2 regions of the uncultured Acetobacterium sp. genome follow, and region 1 is predicted to be linked to the other one. Evidence: riboswitches for the same ligand, from Rfam matches in the RefSeq annotation. Region 1 holds a riboswitch; the other holds the start of a gene.
The links. A riboswitch is a leader RNA that binds a small molecule or an ion and turns the genes downstream of it on or off. The one in region 1 is predicted to bind cyclic di-GMP.
Positions count from the first base shown of each region.

Region 1 (7,899 bases):
TCTGCCCGGGCTGCAATCCCTGATGATCCGGTTTCTGCCATCAGCGCAAAAGCTTGGGCATCCTGATTTTGATTCGCTAAAGCCATTAATTCAGTAATCGATCCTTTATAATTTTGTCGCGCCTCGACAAATTCATCAAAGGCGGTCCGCATTTGGTCGGACACAATCCGGCTTTCAAATTCAGCTGTCAGGGTATCTATTTCTGCCTGCCGTTCAGCAATTTTATCTGCATTCTCTTTAATAACTTCTGGATCATTGGCAATGATCATATCCCGGATATTAACCCGCATCCGTTGAAATGCTGTTGATATCTGACCCGCCTGACCTATCGGCACTGTGATATTTTCATATAATTCAGTGTCTGATTCATCTAATGCCTTGATATTTGTTATCCCGACAACCCCGACAATCCCAACAATAATAGCCATAATAATAAATCCCACCAATAACTTGGCTTTAACCTTCATGTTCGCAAACGTTTTCATGTGACCTCCTATATGTCCCTTGTTTAATTAATTCTAGCTTAACTGTCTTTCTGCTAACTTCTTGCATTTTCAAGTGAATTCAATAGCATTTTTTTACACTCGCCTTTTAATGGCTCTCCATGACCAAAGTAAATCGTCTCAATATCTTTTTTTGTAATTTCCTCCAATGCTTCTATAAATTCTTTTTGATAGGTTGTATCTTTGGCGCGAATCACCAGTGGGGTATCTCCTGCGAAGAGAATCTTTTCCTTTTTACAATACAAACAAATTGAATCGTTGCTGTGACCCGGGGTATGGATCACCTCAAATTCTTGATCACCAATTTTCAAGCGTTCACCACCTTTCAAAATAACATCGACATGTTCAAGCGTCGATGACGCGGCAAAAGTTTTGGGGTTGTAACGTTTTTTTATTGTTGGAAGAAGGGTTGCATGGTCGTAATGACTGTGTGTTAGAATTACTTTTTGGACACGTTTTTTTCCGACACCGGTGGAAGCCTGATCAATTTTATCTAAAATAGCCGGATCTCGTCCAACATCTATCAGGGTATTGATATCACTTAATTTATTCCAGTCTCCAGTAACTAAATAAACATTCGATGTATAAATCTTTCTGCCCGCTGATAAATTGATAATTTTCATGATCTTGTTCCTTTTTAGACTTTTTTATATAATTGGGCATTTGAGACAACCGGCTCAAACAAATCTTTTAACTCAACCGGGAGTTTTTGGGTTTGTTCCATTGCCAGATATCCACCATCGATGAGCGAATCGTGAAACATCCGGATTACATTAATGCGTTCCTGCTCATTAAAATGAAGCAAGACATTTTTACACAAGATCAGCCCAAAATCTTTTCCAATGCTTTTAAACGTCAGAAGATCATGTTTCTGAAAACTGACTGCGGCTTTTATCTCGTCAATCAAACAATAACATTCCTTGTTATCCACCTTAATAAAATATTTTTCAAATATATCTTTTGGGATCCGTTGCACCTGCTCGCGGGGATATTCGGCTTCATAAATTATCTTATCGAAAAGGTCACTGCCATCGATATCTGTTGCTTGTATTTTGACATTTCGAAAATACATATGACCAATCCGATCCCGCAGCAGCATCGCCAGCGTATAGGGTTCCGGCCCCATGGCGCAGCCGGCATCCCAGATCTTGATCTTCTGTTTTAGTCGTAGTTCCGGGATGGCATGGTCGCAAATCATCTCAAGGGTTTGTAAATCTCTAAAAAAATAAGTAAAAGCCATTGTGTCTCCTTTATCATGTATATAATTAAATCCAATGATATTAAAATAAGCAATGCTAGCTTTACCTGAAATGCATATGGTTTCAGAATTTTTAGCTGCATTGCTCATCTTTATACCACTATTTTCATGATTCAAACATTGAATTAATGTTTATCATAAACTTTCTTCGTTGCCAGATTTTGCTATAGTATTTGTAATTATAAGCCACCCTATTTTAGCTTACAAGCAAAACCTTTTAGCTTTGTTACAGATTACCCCTTCTGTAACATTGGCATTCTTATCAGCATATCTAGCCTCTACTATTTTTTTATATCACCGCTTGCCCAGAGAAAATAAATCAATTCATTCTGACTAATCTTTTGATCCCCATTGATCAGCCTCTGGCGCTGAACAACTCCGCTATTCCGGCTTGGTCATCCCATAAATATCGTAAATTTCCTGGGTATATTCACCATCTTCATGATAAACAATCAAGGGTGTGTCAGTTTTTAACCCTGGTTTACCACTTTTTCGTCCTTCAATTAAAACCAGATTGGCTTCTTTTTTTAAGGATGGGTAAACAAATTGCAAGTGCTTGACCTCAATTTTATAAGATCGCATCAGTGAAATAATATCGCCCAACCGCTCCGGCCGATGAACCAAAAACAGACGGCCGCGATCCTTTAGCATCCGCTTGCTGAAAATAAGAATATCTTCAATGCTGCATAAAATTTCGTGGCGGGAAATAGTTTTTGTTTCACAATTGTTCTTAAGTCCCGCCTGAGCCCGCATATAAGGGGGATTACTGACTACCACATCGTAAGCGTTTGGAAGAATCTCACTACCAGGCGCTTTAATATCCCCGGCGATGATCCTAATTTCGTTTGACAAGCCATTAAGGGCCATGCTCCGTCTAGCCATTTCGACCAGCGGTTCCTGGATCTCTAACCCAGTGATCGAGGCTGCCTTTGTTTTGCCATAAAGCAATAATGGAATAATTCCCGTTCCGGTTCCCAGATCAATAACGTGGGGAGCCCCTTTTGTTCGCCGGGAGACAAACCAGGACAGCAAAACTGCATCCATGCCAAAACAGAAATAATCCGGATTCTGGATGATCTTCAGATTATTAAGGCCTAAGTCTTCAATTCTTTCCCCTTTTTTTAAAAAGTTATCCACATTTAGCTCCTTTAATTCACTTAATTTTTTAATTTTAACCGATAATCAACAAGTTTATCCACATATTGGTCAATTCTATCCACCATTTGTGGATAAGTTTTGTTGATTTCTTGCTTTTCCCCAAAAACTTGCCTAAGCACGGGCTTTTCTGTTCAGCCTTTTTATAGCGCACCTGTTAATTGTTTTTTTATAACTTATCCACATATGCACAGATAAAAGTTGATAATTTAAATTCCTAGATTTAATTCCCCAAAATAGACGGTTTTGAATTTCTCATTTGAAAAAAATTATATGCGAAGCTGTTGATAAGTGTTTTTCAATCCTGACAGCATTTTTCTCCCTAGCTTTATGGTTTCGCCTCCATTTTATCAGAAAAAAACCGCCACAAGCGAGAATTATTCTTAGCATGCGCACACTTTTGACCCACAAATCAACCTTGGAGATAAGTCGTTCATAACAACCTTGGACTTGACTGAATAACAAATATGTATTATTATGAGATTAACTATATATTCGGCAAACTTACCAAAAGGTAAGGACGCAAAGCTAGAGGGTCTAAGTATTTATTTATATGACAGCCAGTTGCAACTTTAAGCGCATCTATATGTGTATTTAATGCAACGTGTTTAATCGTTGTTTTTTTTTATTTTTTTACTCCACAGCCATTAACATAAAACCGCTTTTTAAAAGCATTTTTAAGCAGCGCTCATTACTTAAACACGACTGAGCAGGAATAACTGTCTTTTTTTCGTTTTTCTCTTTAATATAAACACATTCTTTGCTATAATGTGTAGTTGTAGAGGACTATTTTAAATTTATTGTATGAATTCGCCACCTCTAAAAGCTTCTTTATCATCGACGATTATGATGATAAAGTCAATGACCAAAAATATTGCAACGAAATTATTTGCGAAAGCGATGGATATATATGAATAGTAGTAAAATCCAGCCGAGTAAATTGGATCTTATTCTCGAAAAAAAACAGCATCTGGATGCCACCATCCAGGAATGCGAAATACGAATTGATGCTAAGCTTGCTTCACTCACTGAAGAAGGCTTTATTTCGCGAGAAATGAATCCTAATGTTGTTGAAGTGGCCATCTCTGATGATCCCTTCCAACCCGGCACAGATTTTCTTTCCGGGGTAGATATCTCGGATGACGATGCTCTCGATCAGGCCGTCCTCAATTCCCGTCCTTTCGAAACCCGATCAAATCAGTTGGCTTTTAATGGTGATCTGCTTACCAGTCAACCATTGCCACTCAGTGACCGGGCAGGTTTTTCCATACCGATCGGCGAAACCGAAGAAGATGAGGAGGAACTACCCACCCTATCAAAAATTCTGGGACGAACCACCCCTTACGCATATGAAGCGGAGCGAACCGCAGCTATCCCTAAAGCACCAACTGAATCCGAGCTCGCCAATCCTGTTGGCACCGATGATGTTTTTGACAATTCCAGATTTGCCGAAACAAAGTCGACGCCGCCACTGTCTGAGGTTAGCCCGGAAATAATAAAACCCGATCCGCCCCCAGAAATGGCAACAACACCAGAACGCCAACCGGAAAAAACAACGCTGACAACAGAAACGCCAATTAATCAAGAACCGCTACCGCCGAAAAAGGCAAAGCCCCAAAAAGCAAAGCCAGAAAAACGTAAAGATAGGGCAATCAAGCAAAAACAAGCTCAACCAACTAAAAAAACGAACCTTCAATTCCTTAAAAAGCCCAGCTTAACCAATATGGTTCCGCCGCTTGTTTTTTTCTTTATGGGATTAATGATTTTTGGAGCTTTCCTGATTTTTACTGCCTCAGAATTTAATTTTATTGATTACTCGGTGGTGTTTATTTTATTCACCTGCCTGATCTTTACCATTGCGATGCCCTATGGCGCCAGTATCTTTTTTATGATTCTACTCTTGTGCAGTTATGTGATTTTGTCGCTGATTTCGGTTTTCTACCTTGATGTTCCCTTTAAATTTTATCAGATCGGTTGGCTACTGGTGATTCCGATGATTTTATGGAGTTCGGCATTATTGATTAGAAAGGTTCGCGAACTGTTCCATTTCAAAAAAAATCTGGAACAGCAAATTGCATCCTATGATAATCTCGAAGAAAGTCCGGGACTGACGATCGAAAAAGCCTACTATAAGGATCTCAAATATGCCATGGATCGCGCTTCCCGCGGCGAAACCATTCTGACTCTGGAAATGATTACGATCAATCATCTGGATGAGCTAAAAACCATCAACGGTTCCCGGCTCTGGGACGAGATCCTCTATAAAACCTTAAAAATTATCAAGAGCCACTGCTACAGTAACCACCTGATTTATATTCTCGATGGCAGCATCTTCAGTATTCTGATGGAAAACACTTCTGTAAAAAATCAATTGCTGATCAATCAGGAGATTACCGATGCCTTCAATGCTCTAATTCTCGAGTATGACGCTGTTGAAGCCGATGTGTCACTTAGCCTTGCCGCCATTCCCTACTCCCGCGATATCACCAATCCCTTTGATTATCGGGCGCTGGTCTTAAGGCATCTAAAAAAATAAAGCAGCAACCATGTGATCGGTTGCTGCTTTTTTTACTTTAAGATACTTTTCTGACAAAAGAAGGATGTGCCACGCACATCCTTCTTTTGTCTTTGATTCATTTAATAAATAATATAAGCTTCCAAGTTCTGTCGTCCAAATTGAATGCAGGCATCATAGGAATCCATATAAATATCAACGATTCCCTCCGTAACTGCACCGCCGCGATCTTCAACCGTATAGGTGGTGCCCATCGCCGGAATATAAATCTTGGTTCCAAAGGGCAAACCTTTCCAGGCTGCTACGGTATGATTCGCTTTAGGCATCACACCCGATGCGGTGGCATTCCCGGTTGCCGTATAAGCGGTACATTGGATCGTCATTTTGACAGCACCTTCGGGAATGGTAGTGGTGGCGGTTGTCTGAGTTGGAGCAGTAGCTGGTGTTACGACCACCGGAGCCTGGGCTGCAGCCGGGCTTTCAACCACAGGTGCTTGCGGTTCTGCCGGGGTTTCGACAACTGGCGCTTCCGTGACGGGAGCCGGGGCTACAATCGCTGCTTTCGTGCCAACTTCAACAATTTCTGGTATCGGCGCTGTTACAATTTCATCGAAAATAATTTCCCGCTTGACTTCCACCCCGTTTTCATAAAGCACCCGTTCAACTTGGCTGGATTCGCCGTCAACGCCAACCTGGATAAGCTTGGTTTTGCCGGTTTCCATTTCCGGGTTGTCTTTATTCTGGGTGGTATAGGTGACAACCTGCCGGCTTGGCAGTTCATCAACTTGTACCCGAATGACCTCAACTTCTTTGACATCTTTTAATGATGTAGACTTGCCTGGTTCAACCCGGTCAAGATCATTTAGTTTTAGATCATACTCATTGAGTAAATCACCAACTGTTTCGGCTTCGGTCTGATAAATAATCGTTTTTCCATCAACAGACAGTTGACCGCTAGCCTTGCTTTTCACTTCAACATGATTAACCGTAAACAACACCGAGTTGGTATCGACATTGACGGAATATTGATCTCCTAGTTCAATGCCATTACCTTCTAGCACCGCACCGACACTCTGGAACATGCCACCACTGAGCATTCTTTCGGTATCATCAACGGTGACCTTGATCTCCTTGGCAAAAACAAAGGAACTGGCGGTTCCTACCACACAGGTGATGATCACGCTGGCCATACCTATTTTAAGGATCGATTTTTTTCTTCTATTCGGGCTGCTATTCTCTTTTTCTATCATAAAACCTCCATTTTCATTTCAATCTTTCCAATCGAAAGTCTGTTTCGTTACAATTTCTTTACAAATCGATTGTACTTCATTTCCCGATAATTGTCAAGATTAGAATTTACTAATTGACTTTTCTTAATGTTTCATTTAAAATATAGATAATTAGATAAAAACAAACCGTTGATGCGGAGATAACGGTGGAAGATGCACTAACAGAGAGCGAGGTAGGCTGAGAGCCTTGCAGAAGGCAATCCATCAAATGGACCGCTGAGGGCATGGTCAAAGGCTTAGGCTGAGTATTCCATGACGTGACAACTACGTCAGTGTTGAGGAATATGTTGGTATTCTGCAGAGGCAGGTTTGATCCTGTAAAAAAAGGTGGCACCACGAGTCGTTATACTCGTCCTTTACGTTTAGTAGAGGACGAGTTTTTTGTATTTACAGACCGCTGTCTGTAATGAGTTAACCACAGAAAGAAAGGAAATAGTCATGGAAAAGATACCCTATAAGATTTATTTAAGTGAAGATGAGATGCCAAAATACTGGTTCAATCTGCGAGCCAAAATGAAGGAGCTGCCAGAGCCTTTTGTGAATCCTGGCACCGGTGAATACTGTAGCAAAGAAGAACTGCTGCCGGTATTCTGCGAAGAATTAGTCGACCAGGAACTCAATACTACCGATGAATTCATTGAAATTCCTGAAGAAATCCAGAGTTTCTACAAAATGTTCCGGCCCTCGCCGCTGGTTCGAGCCTATTGTCTGGAAAAAGAATTAGATACGCCAGCCGAAATCTACTATAAATACGAGGGCACTAACACCTCTGGCTCCCATAAACTAAACTCTGCTGCTGCCCAGGCCTACTATGCCAAAAAGCAGGGTTTAACCTCATTAACTACCGAAACCGGAGCCGGACAATGGGGCACTGCCCTGTCAATGGCCTGTGCCTACTATCATCTGGACTTATCCGTTTATATGGTTAAGATTTCAGCCGAACAGAAACCGCACCGTCGGGCGGTAATGGAAACCTATGGTGCCAAGGTGATTGCCTCGCCTTCCAACACCACCAACGCCGGCCGAAAAATCTTAGCCGAAACCCCGGATACCAACGGATCCTTAGGCTGTGCCATCAGCGAAGCGATTGAGGTGGCAGTCACGACCGACAGCTGCAAATATGTCCTGGGCAGCGTCTTAAACCATGTCGGTCTACACCAGTCCATTATTGGGCTAGAA
Region 1 is NZ_CAKMJU010000103.1:20,149-28,047, reverse strand. It holds partial or broken gene QZ998_RS13450 (MCP four helix bundle domain-containing protein) at 1-485, opposite strand, end outside; gene QZ998_RS13445 (MBL fold metallo-hydrolase) at 539-1,126, opposite strand; gene QZ998_RS13440 (CheR family methyltransferase) at 1,141-1,743, opposite strand; gene QZ998_RS13435 (tRNA1(Val) (adenine(37)-N6)-methyltransferase) at 2,143-2,898, opposite strand; cyclic di-GMP riboswitch class I at 3,404-3,488, shown strand; gene QZ998_RS13430 (hypothetical protein) at 3,827-5,452, shown strand; gene QZ998_RS13425 (3D domain-containing protein) at 5,554-6,681, opposite strand; gene QZ998_RS13420 (TrpB-like pyridoxal phosphate-dependent enzyme) at 7,159-7,899, shown strand, end outside.

Region 2 (7,899 bases), on a different contig from region 1:
CATTGGCTAAACAACTGGATATCGAAAATAAGGTACAATTTCTTGGATACCGGAGTGATATTCCTGACATATGCAAGGCATCAGATGTTTTTATTTTTCCATCTTACCAGGAAGGCTTGCCGGTGGCGATGATGGAAGCGATGTCAGCCGGATTGCCAATTGTCTGTTCATCGATTCGCGGGAATACGGACTTAATTGCCAATAATGCAGGCGGATTTCTACATCCTCCCCAAGATCTGGTCGGCTTTTCAAGTAGTATAGATCAACTAATCATCAATAGCGACTTACGAAAAGAAATGGGTCATCGCAATTCAGAAGAAGCCTATCAATATGATAAAAAGAATGTCAATGTCATCATGGCAAAAATATACGCTGGCATCGAATAATAAGGTTTATTCAGGCTAGGATACAATTTATCCTAATTTAGCGTAAGCTAGCGGGCAGAGATGAGGTAAGCAAAAATGAAAATACTACACATTTTAAATACCGGTAAGCTATCCGGAGCCGAAAATGTAGCGGCCGATATTTGCATGATGTTTAAGAACGACTATCAAATGGCCTATTGTTCGCCAGATGGTTTAATCCGGCAAGCTCTAGAAGACAGAGATATTACATATCTTCCAATTGATAGTTTAACTATCAAAGCATTGAACCGCGTGATCTCTGAATATCAACCGGATTTGATTGATGCTCATGATGTCAGAGCTACCGTCCTTGCTGCAACAATCGCTGACAAAGGGATTCCCTTTATCTCCCATTTACATGTTAATAACGATGATATGAAAAAACTAACGATCAAGTCATTTTTATATATGATCGCAGCAAGAAAAGCAAAAAAAATTATTGCGGTGTCAGAAAGCTGTATAAATGATTACTTTTTTAAACCGGTTATCAAAAATAAAACAATTGTCTTGAAGAATATTATTTATTCACAAAGACTAAATGCCTTAATTGACAAGGATAGCCAGGAATACTGTTTTGATTTTATTTTTTTAGGAAGGCTCACCGATCAAAAAAATCCGCAACGCATCGCAGCAGTAGCTTCTTCAGTGCTAAAACAACTGCCTTACGCCAGATTTGGGGTGATTGGCGAAGGCGAGTTAAAAGAAGAGATGCTAGAAATCTTTGAAAAAGAAGGTGTTACAAAGCAGGTCTTTTTTACAGGCAATTTATCATACCCCTATAAAGCAATCAAACAAGCCAACTGCATGCTGTTTTGTTCCAGATTTGAAGGTACCCCGATTTCAGCTCTGGAGGCGATGTATTTTGGTGTGCCAATCGTTTCAACTCCAACAGATGGTTTGATCGAATTGATTGACAATAATATAACTGGGTATCTATCCGATGATGACGATTGTTTAGTGAGCGCGATTATTAAGCTTATTGAAAACAAAGAAATAAGAAAAGAAATGTCAGAGAAACAAATCGAAAAATTCAATCGTATTAATAATGAAGACAATTATAAAATAATTTTAAGTGGCGTCTATGCAAATGCCATAAAAGCAGAATGAAGAAAGTTAGTGTTCACAAATGCGAATGATTGATCAGGATCAATCGATATCAACTGTAATAGCTTGATGTAAAAGTGATACAATTAAGAGAGGACAAATAATGAAGTTGCAAACTGAAAAAATCAGTGATTTTAAATATATACTTATCGCTTTGTTTCCGATTTTATCTCTTTACGAATTTTTACCACTATTTGATATTGGTAATTTTATATTGATGGCAATTATTACTAGCGGCGTGATCAAAAGAAATCTGGTGATTCGCATTAACATTGAAATACTGGTCACCATGTTGATCCTGATTATTCTCAATTTAATTGTTGGGGCATTGAAATACCCAGATATTACAAACACAATTAATAATTCTGGGGGAATGCTTGTCTTTATGATATTGGCCAGTGTTTTGTGCTGTCCCGGCTATCTGGATAAGGAAAAGCTTTATCGAGCCTGTGGTTTAGTGGCTCTGATAGCAACTGCTTTTCTACTTTATCAGGCTATTGCATATAATATTTTTGACGTGATTATTAGAGGTAATATCCCATTTTTAAGGGCGATTGAATTATCAGGTTTTGAGTCGATTGAATATGGCCGGCCAACATCGTTTTTTTATGAGCCGGCGCATTATTGTATTTATGTTGCGCCAATCTATGCGATGGCAATAATAAAAAAAGATTATTGGCTGGCAATGGTCCTCTTTGCAGGCGGGGTTCTATCAACCAGTACCACCGGTATTATTCTGTTACTGATTATTCCAGTAATTATTAATATTAAAAAGGCAAAAATACTGGTCTACATGATCGTCTTTTCGATCATGGGGATTGCCTTGTTCGTCTATTTGCCAGACCTATTTCGTGAATATTTAAGTAAATTAAGCCTGCCCAGTTTAGTGGAAAATATCAGAATATTAGGAACACTGAGCTTATTCCAATATTTTTCATTACCGGAATGGATTTTTGGAGTCGGTATAAATCGACTAGCAGAATTTCTTTATATGAACGGCGAAACTTATGGTAGAAATTATGCAAATTCTTTCATCTTTCAGGTTTTTTCATTTGGACTGCTTGGATCAATATTGTGGGTAAATCTTTTTGTGATGATGTACCGAAAAATCAGTTCGAATTATCGAGTGATGTGGTATATATTAATGTTTGTTTTGGTAAGTGATCAGATTTTGTTTAATCGTAACTTGCTTTATCTGCTGATCTGGGTTTATATTGTGTCTCGTGAATCAGAGTTGCATGTTTATGAATCGTCGGTGATGCTCAAAGGTGTTGTTTAAATGGAAAAACTGAGGGTGATGACCATGAGAGAAGCATTAATAAGTGTGATTATGCCAGTCTACAATGCCGAAAAACGGTTGGAAATGTCGATTAACAGTGTTTTGAATCAAACCTATCAGCAGCTTGAATTAATTCTGATTGATGACGGTTCAACGGATTCATCAGCGATGATTTGCGATCAATACGCCAGAGCAGATAAAAGAGTAATGGTCGTTCATCAAGAAAATGCCCGGGTGAGTGCAGCCCGGAATCGCGGGATTCAACTAGCGACCGGGGAGTATCTGTCTTTTATCGACGCAGATGATACTATTGATCCAGAAACTTACGCTGTGGTGATGAAACAATTTACCGATCGCTCAATTGATATGGTGATCTATGGAATGCAGTTCGACTATTACAAAAATCAGAAGCTACAGAAAAGACATATTAAAAGCATTGAAAAGAACTACTGTTTTAATGTTAAAAATATAAACGCACATTTTTCTTATTTGTCTGATCAAAACTACTTTTTATCATCCTGTAACAAGGTCATCAAATCCACCATCATCAAAGATAATCAGATTGTCTTTGAAAAGGAAATGTCGATATTGGAGGATTTTAAATTTGTCTTAGACGTTCTGGAAAAATCAAAAAAAGTCTGTGTTCTGGATGGAGCGTGGTATCATTATTATCATGATTTGAATGCTTCGCAACTTAAACGGCGGCCAGCTATTGATTATATCCGGAATTTTCAGATATTAGATAAACGGCTCAGAGAATTCTCGCAAAAATTTGAAATGGACAAGGGTAATGAACTCGAAAAAATCAATGGCATGATTTTGAGATATTATATCATCGCCATCGAAAAACGTTTTACCAGTAATGATCGTTTAAAAGAAAAATACATCAAGATGAAAGAGATTATTACATTAAATGAATTTCAAACTGCATTAAAAAATGCTGCTGTCTCGGGAAAAAGGCTAATAATCGTTGTTCATTTACTTAAGAAAAAGAGTTTTATAATTTTGTTTTGGTTATTTCTTGCAAATGGTTATTTAGGTAAAATGTTCCGTTGAAAAGTAGCGATAATTCTAATGCACTAGATGCAATCAATAAGGCTAGCAGCTAAATTGCGAATCAATCCAATTAGTAAACAATCACAGAAAATGGTGGACTTATGTCAAGAACAGCGAATTCAATCAAGAATATAAAATATGCACTGATCGGTCAAATGTTGGCATTGTTGGTTACATTTGTTTCGCGAATCGTCTTTGTTACAGTATTAAGCGCGGAATACTTAGGAATCAATGGCCTGTTCACCAATATTTTGTCAATCTTATCATTGGCTGAATTGGGAATTGGTACAGCGATTGTCTACAGCATGTACAAACCGATAGCCGAAAACAATGTTGAAAAAATAAAATCGTTAATGAAATTATTTAAAAAAACTTATACACTTATCGGCCTGATTATTATCGCATTGGGAATAATGCTCGTCCCGTTCTTGCATTTTTTTATCAAAGATATTCCAGAAGTAGATTACATCAACCTTATTTTTATAATCTTTGTCGTTAATTCGGCGATATCCTATTTTTTTTCATATAAGCGTTTTTTGATTATCGCCAATGAAAAAAAATACATTGCTTCGCTCTACCGCTATGCAATTTTTATCGCGATGAGTATTTTTCAGATAATCATTTTATATACAACCCAAAACTACATTTTATTCTTATCTGTCGAATTGGTGGCGACCCTATCTGAAAACATTCTGGTTTCGCTCAGAGCCGATAAGATGTTTCCTTATTTGAAGGAAAAAAATATTCTACCATTGGAAGCTAAAGAAAAGATTGAGATCAAAAAAAATGTCCAGGCGTTGATCTACCATCGAATTGGTGGTGTTGTCGTTTTGGGTACCGATAATATCCTGATCTCGATGCTAATTGGGATTGTGGCAGTCGGGATTTACTCAAACTATTTACTGATTATTGCATCACTGACAATGATCTATGGATTAATATTTGAATCATTAACGGCCAGCATCGGTAATCTTGGGATAACCCAATCGGCAGAAAAGAATCGCAGTGTCTTTTCCAGCACAAATTTTGCCGCTTTCTGGATCTACGGATTTTCAGCGATTGCACTTTGGAATCTGGTGAATCCATTTATTTACCTCTGGTTGGGGGGAGAATACCTGTTTGATATGGAAATCGTGGCAATTTTGATTGTCAATTTCTACATGATGGGGATGAGAACAAGCGTCAGAGTCTTTAAAGATGCCCATGGCTTATATTGGTATGATCGCTATAAACCGCTGGCCGAATCGATTATTAACATTGTGGCATCGGTGATACTTGCAAATTATGTTGGCGTGGCGGGGATTTTTTTGGGAACAATGGTCAGCACCATCACTACCAGCTTTTGGGTGGAGCCATTTGTTTTGTACAAGTATGGGTTTGAATCCAGTTCGGCTGAGTATTTTAAACAATACCTTAAGTATGCAGTCATAACAATCGGAGCAGGGATGATCACCTGGTTTATCTGTCAATATGTTGTCGACACCGGAATTATCAGTTTTATGATTAGAGTCTTGATCTGCGGCGTCGTTCCCAATCTGTTATTCTTTTTGATCTTTAGAAAAAATAATGATTTCTCTTATATAATACAGGTAGCGAAAAGTCAATTAATCGACAGAGCAATTAAAATCTTTAAATAAAAAACTGAATGTGGCAATTTGTGATGATGCTCTATTAAGAATGATATAAAAACGTGCTTAGAAAATTTTATGATGCGGATTTTTAAAAATCCTGCTAAATATTTTGCTGCTTCAGTCGATCTTAAAGGTAAGAAGTACTGAGCAATAACTAAGCCAAGCAGAAGGAATGCACTAACATTACTGGTTCAATTACGAAACAGTCAATTTACTTAAATTTGACTGTATAAATTAGAATTAGTCATAATTGTATTGACTGGATCATTAAAGTGTGATATATTGAGCCTAACCACAGCAATGCAATATGCTAATATTCCAATATTGCATATCGTTCTAAACAAAATGACATTAAAAGGGTAGCAAAGCTGTAATCAACTAAATAAATCGTGGAATTACTTTCCGACGATAAAGGCAAACCGGTTGAAAAACCGGGACGCAAAACTAAAGGGCCTGTAAAATGGCAGCCAGTTACCGAAGGGGAAGTTTTTTGTAGTCAGAAATTATTTAAATGAAAGTCGAATAGATTTTTTCGGTCAAGATATAGTAGAAATTTAAAGAGTTGTTAGGAAGACGCTCAGTCAAAAAGGAGGGAGTCGGCAAGCAAGTACATAAATGGTAAAAGTTAAAACTGTTGAAGCAACTCTTCAACGATAAAGGCAAACCTATCGAAAGATAGGGACGCAAAGCTAGAGGGCCTCTAAAATGGCAGCCAGCTACCGAAAGAAGAGTTTTTTATTTAATGATTGTATCGATCCATCGATAAGGGCAAACCAACTGAAAAGTTGGGACGCAAAGCTAAGGGCCTTAACTGCAAAGAAAGGTAGCCGGCTACCGAAAGGAGCACCACCATGAAAAAGATATCCGTTTTATTAGTTACATTGATGTTATTACTAAGTTCAATGCCAGTATATGCAGCACCAGGAAATTCAGGCACAGCAAAAGCGAAAAATCCCAAAAGACCAGTTGCCGTAACAGAACCAGCACCAGTCGTAACAGAACCGGCACCAGTCGTAACAGAACCGGCACCAGTGGTGACAGAACCGGCACCAGTTGTGACCGAGCCAGCACCAGTCGTTCCAGAACCGGAACCAGTGGTCACCGAACCTACTCCAGTGGTGACTGAGCCGGTACCAGTGGTGACCGAGCCAACCCCAGAACCTCAGCAAAAATCAGTTAAAGATTATGGCGCTAAAGGGGATGGCGTAACAAACGACACAGCAGCAATTCAAAAAGCGCTTGATGAAAGCAGTGCGGTCTATATTCCGGATGGCACATATTTGATAAATGTTGATCAGACATTAAAACCAAAATCGAATCAAAGTATTACCTTAAGCCAAAATGCTATTTTAAAAGCTCTCCCCTCTTCAAATGGATACAATGCCGTGGTTCGGATGATTGGTGTAAGCAATGTCAGCATCACCGGCGGAAAGATTGTTGGCGAACGATATGAACACCAGGGAACCACAGGAGAATGGGGAATGGGAGTCCATGTCATTAATGGGTCAAGTAATATCTCAATTAGCAATATGACAATCAGCGATTGTTGGGGTGATGGTATTTTTCTTGGAGATTCCCCAGCAGTAACCGATATTACGATTGATAATGTCATTAGTGAGAACAATCGACGTCAGGGTTTATCAATTACCGATGCGAAACGGGTAGTCGTCAGTAATAGTATTTTTAGAAACACAAATGGTACCTTACCAGAAGCCGGCATTGACATTGAACCAGACCCAAATCAGATAGCTGAAGACATCCAGATTATCAATACCCAATGTTATGGTAACAAGGGTTCGGGCTTAGATTTAATGGGTATCACAGGAATCATCCAACGGGTTACGGTTACTGGTAGCACCATGACAGACAATGCCAGTATGGGAATTCGCCTTGTCAAAGCAAAAGATCTAACCTTTAGTGATAACACCGTCATTAATAATCTTTACGGGATTGAAATTGAGAGTGATGTTAATAACGCTTCTTTCAAAAATATGACCGTCTCAAAAAATAAGTATCGGGGAATCTCACTGGTAACATCAGGTCAGGCACAAGGGGTCGAAAATATTATCTTTGAGAACATGACGATTTCGAACAACAGTCAAAGCAGTCCAGGATCCAATGATGGCGTCAGAATTGATGCTTGGGACGCTAGCGGCTACATCAAGAATGTAAAATTCCTAAATTGTAAATTCATTGATGATCAAGTAAAGAAAACTCAAGCCTATGGAATGACTGTTGGTTTTAACAGCAAGGTAAGCGGAATTACTTATGACTCAAGCTGTGTATTATCAGGAAATATGTATGGTGGTCTCGTTGGTGACAGTGCCATTGTAAAAAAAGTATAAGTCAATAATTATCACAATAACTTCGAATTGCAAGGATAGTTGGATTCTCTAACTATCCTTTGTTATTAAGATTAAATTGG
Region 2 is NZ_CAKMJU010000038.1:35,767-43,665, forward strand. It holds gene QZ998_RS07260 (glycosyltransferase family 4 protein) at 1-386, shown strand, start outside; gene QZ998_RS07265 (glycosyltransferase) at 534-1,511, shown strand; gene QZ998_RS07270 (hypothetical protein) at 1,612-2,787, shown strand; gene QZ998_RS07275 (glycosyltransferase) at 2,788-3,843, shown strand; gene QZ998_RS07280 (hypothetical protein) at 3,945-5,480, shown strand; cyclic di-GMP riboswitch class I at 5,878-5,953, shown strand; cyclic di-GMP riboswitch class I at 6,123-6,198, shown strand; cyclic di-GMP riboswitch class I at 6,232-6,313, shown strand; gene QZ998_RS07285 (right-handed parallel beta-helix repeat-containing protein) at 6,326-7,819, shown strand.
Region 2: it holds a riboswitch for cyclic di-GMP, as region 1 does, so the genes downstream of both, QZ998_RS07285 (right-handed parallel beta-helix repeat-containing protein) here and QZ998_RS13430 (hypothetical protein) in region 1, are expected to answer to the same signal.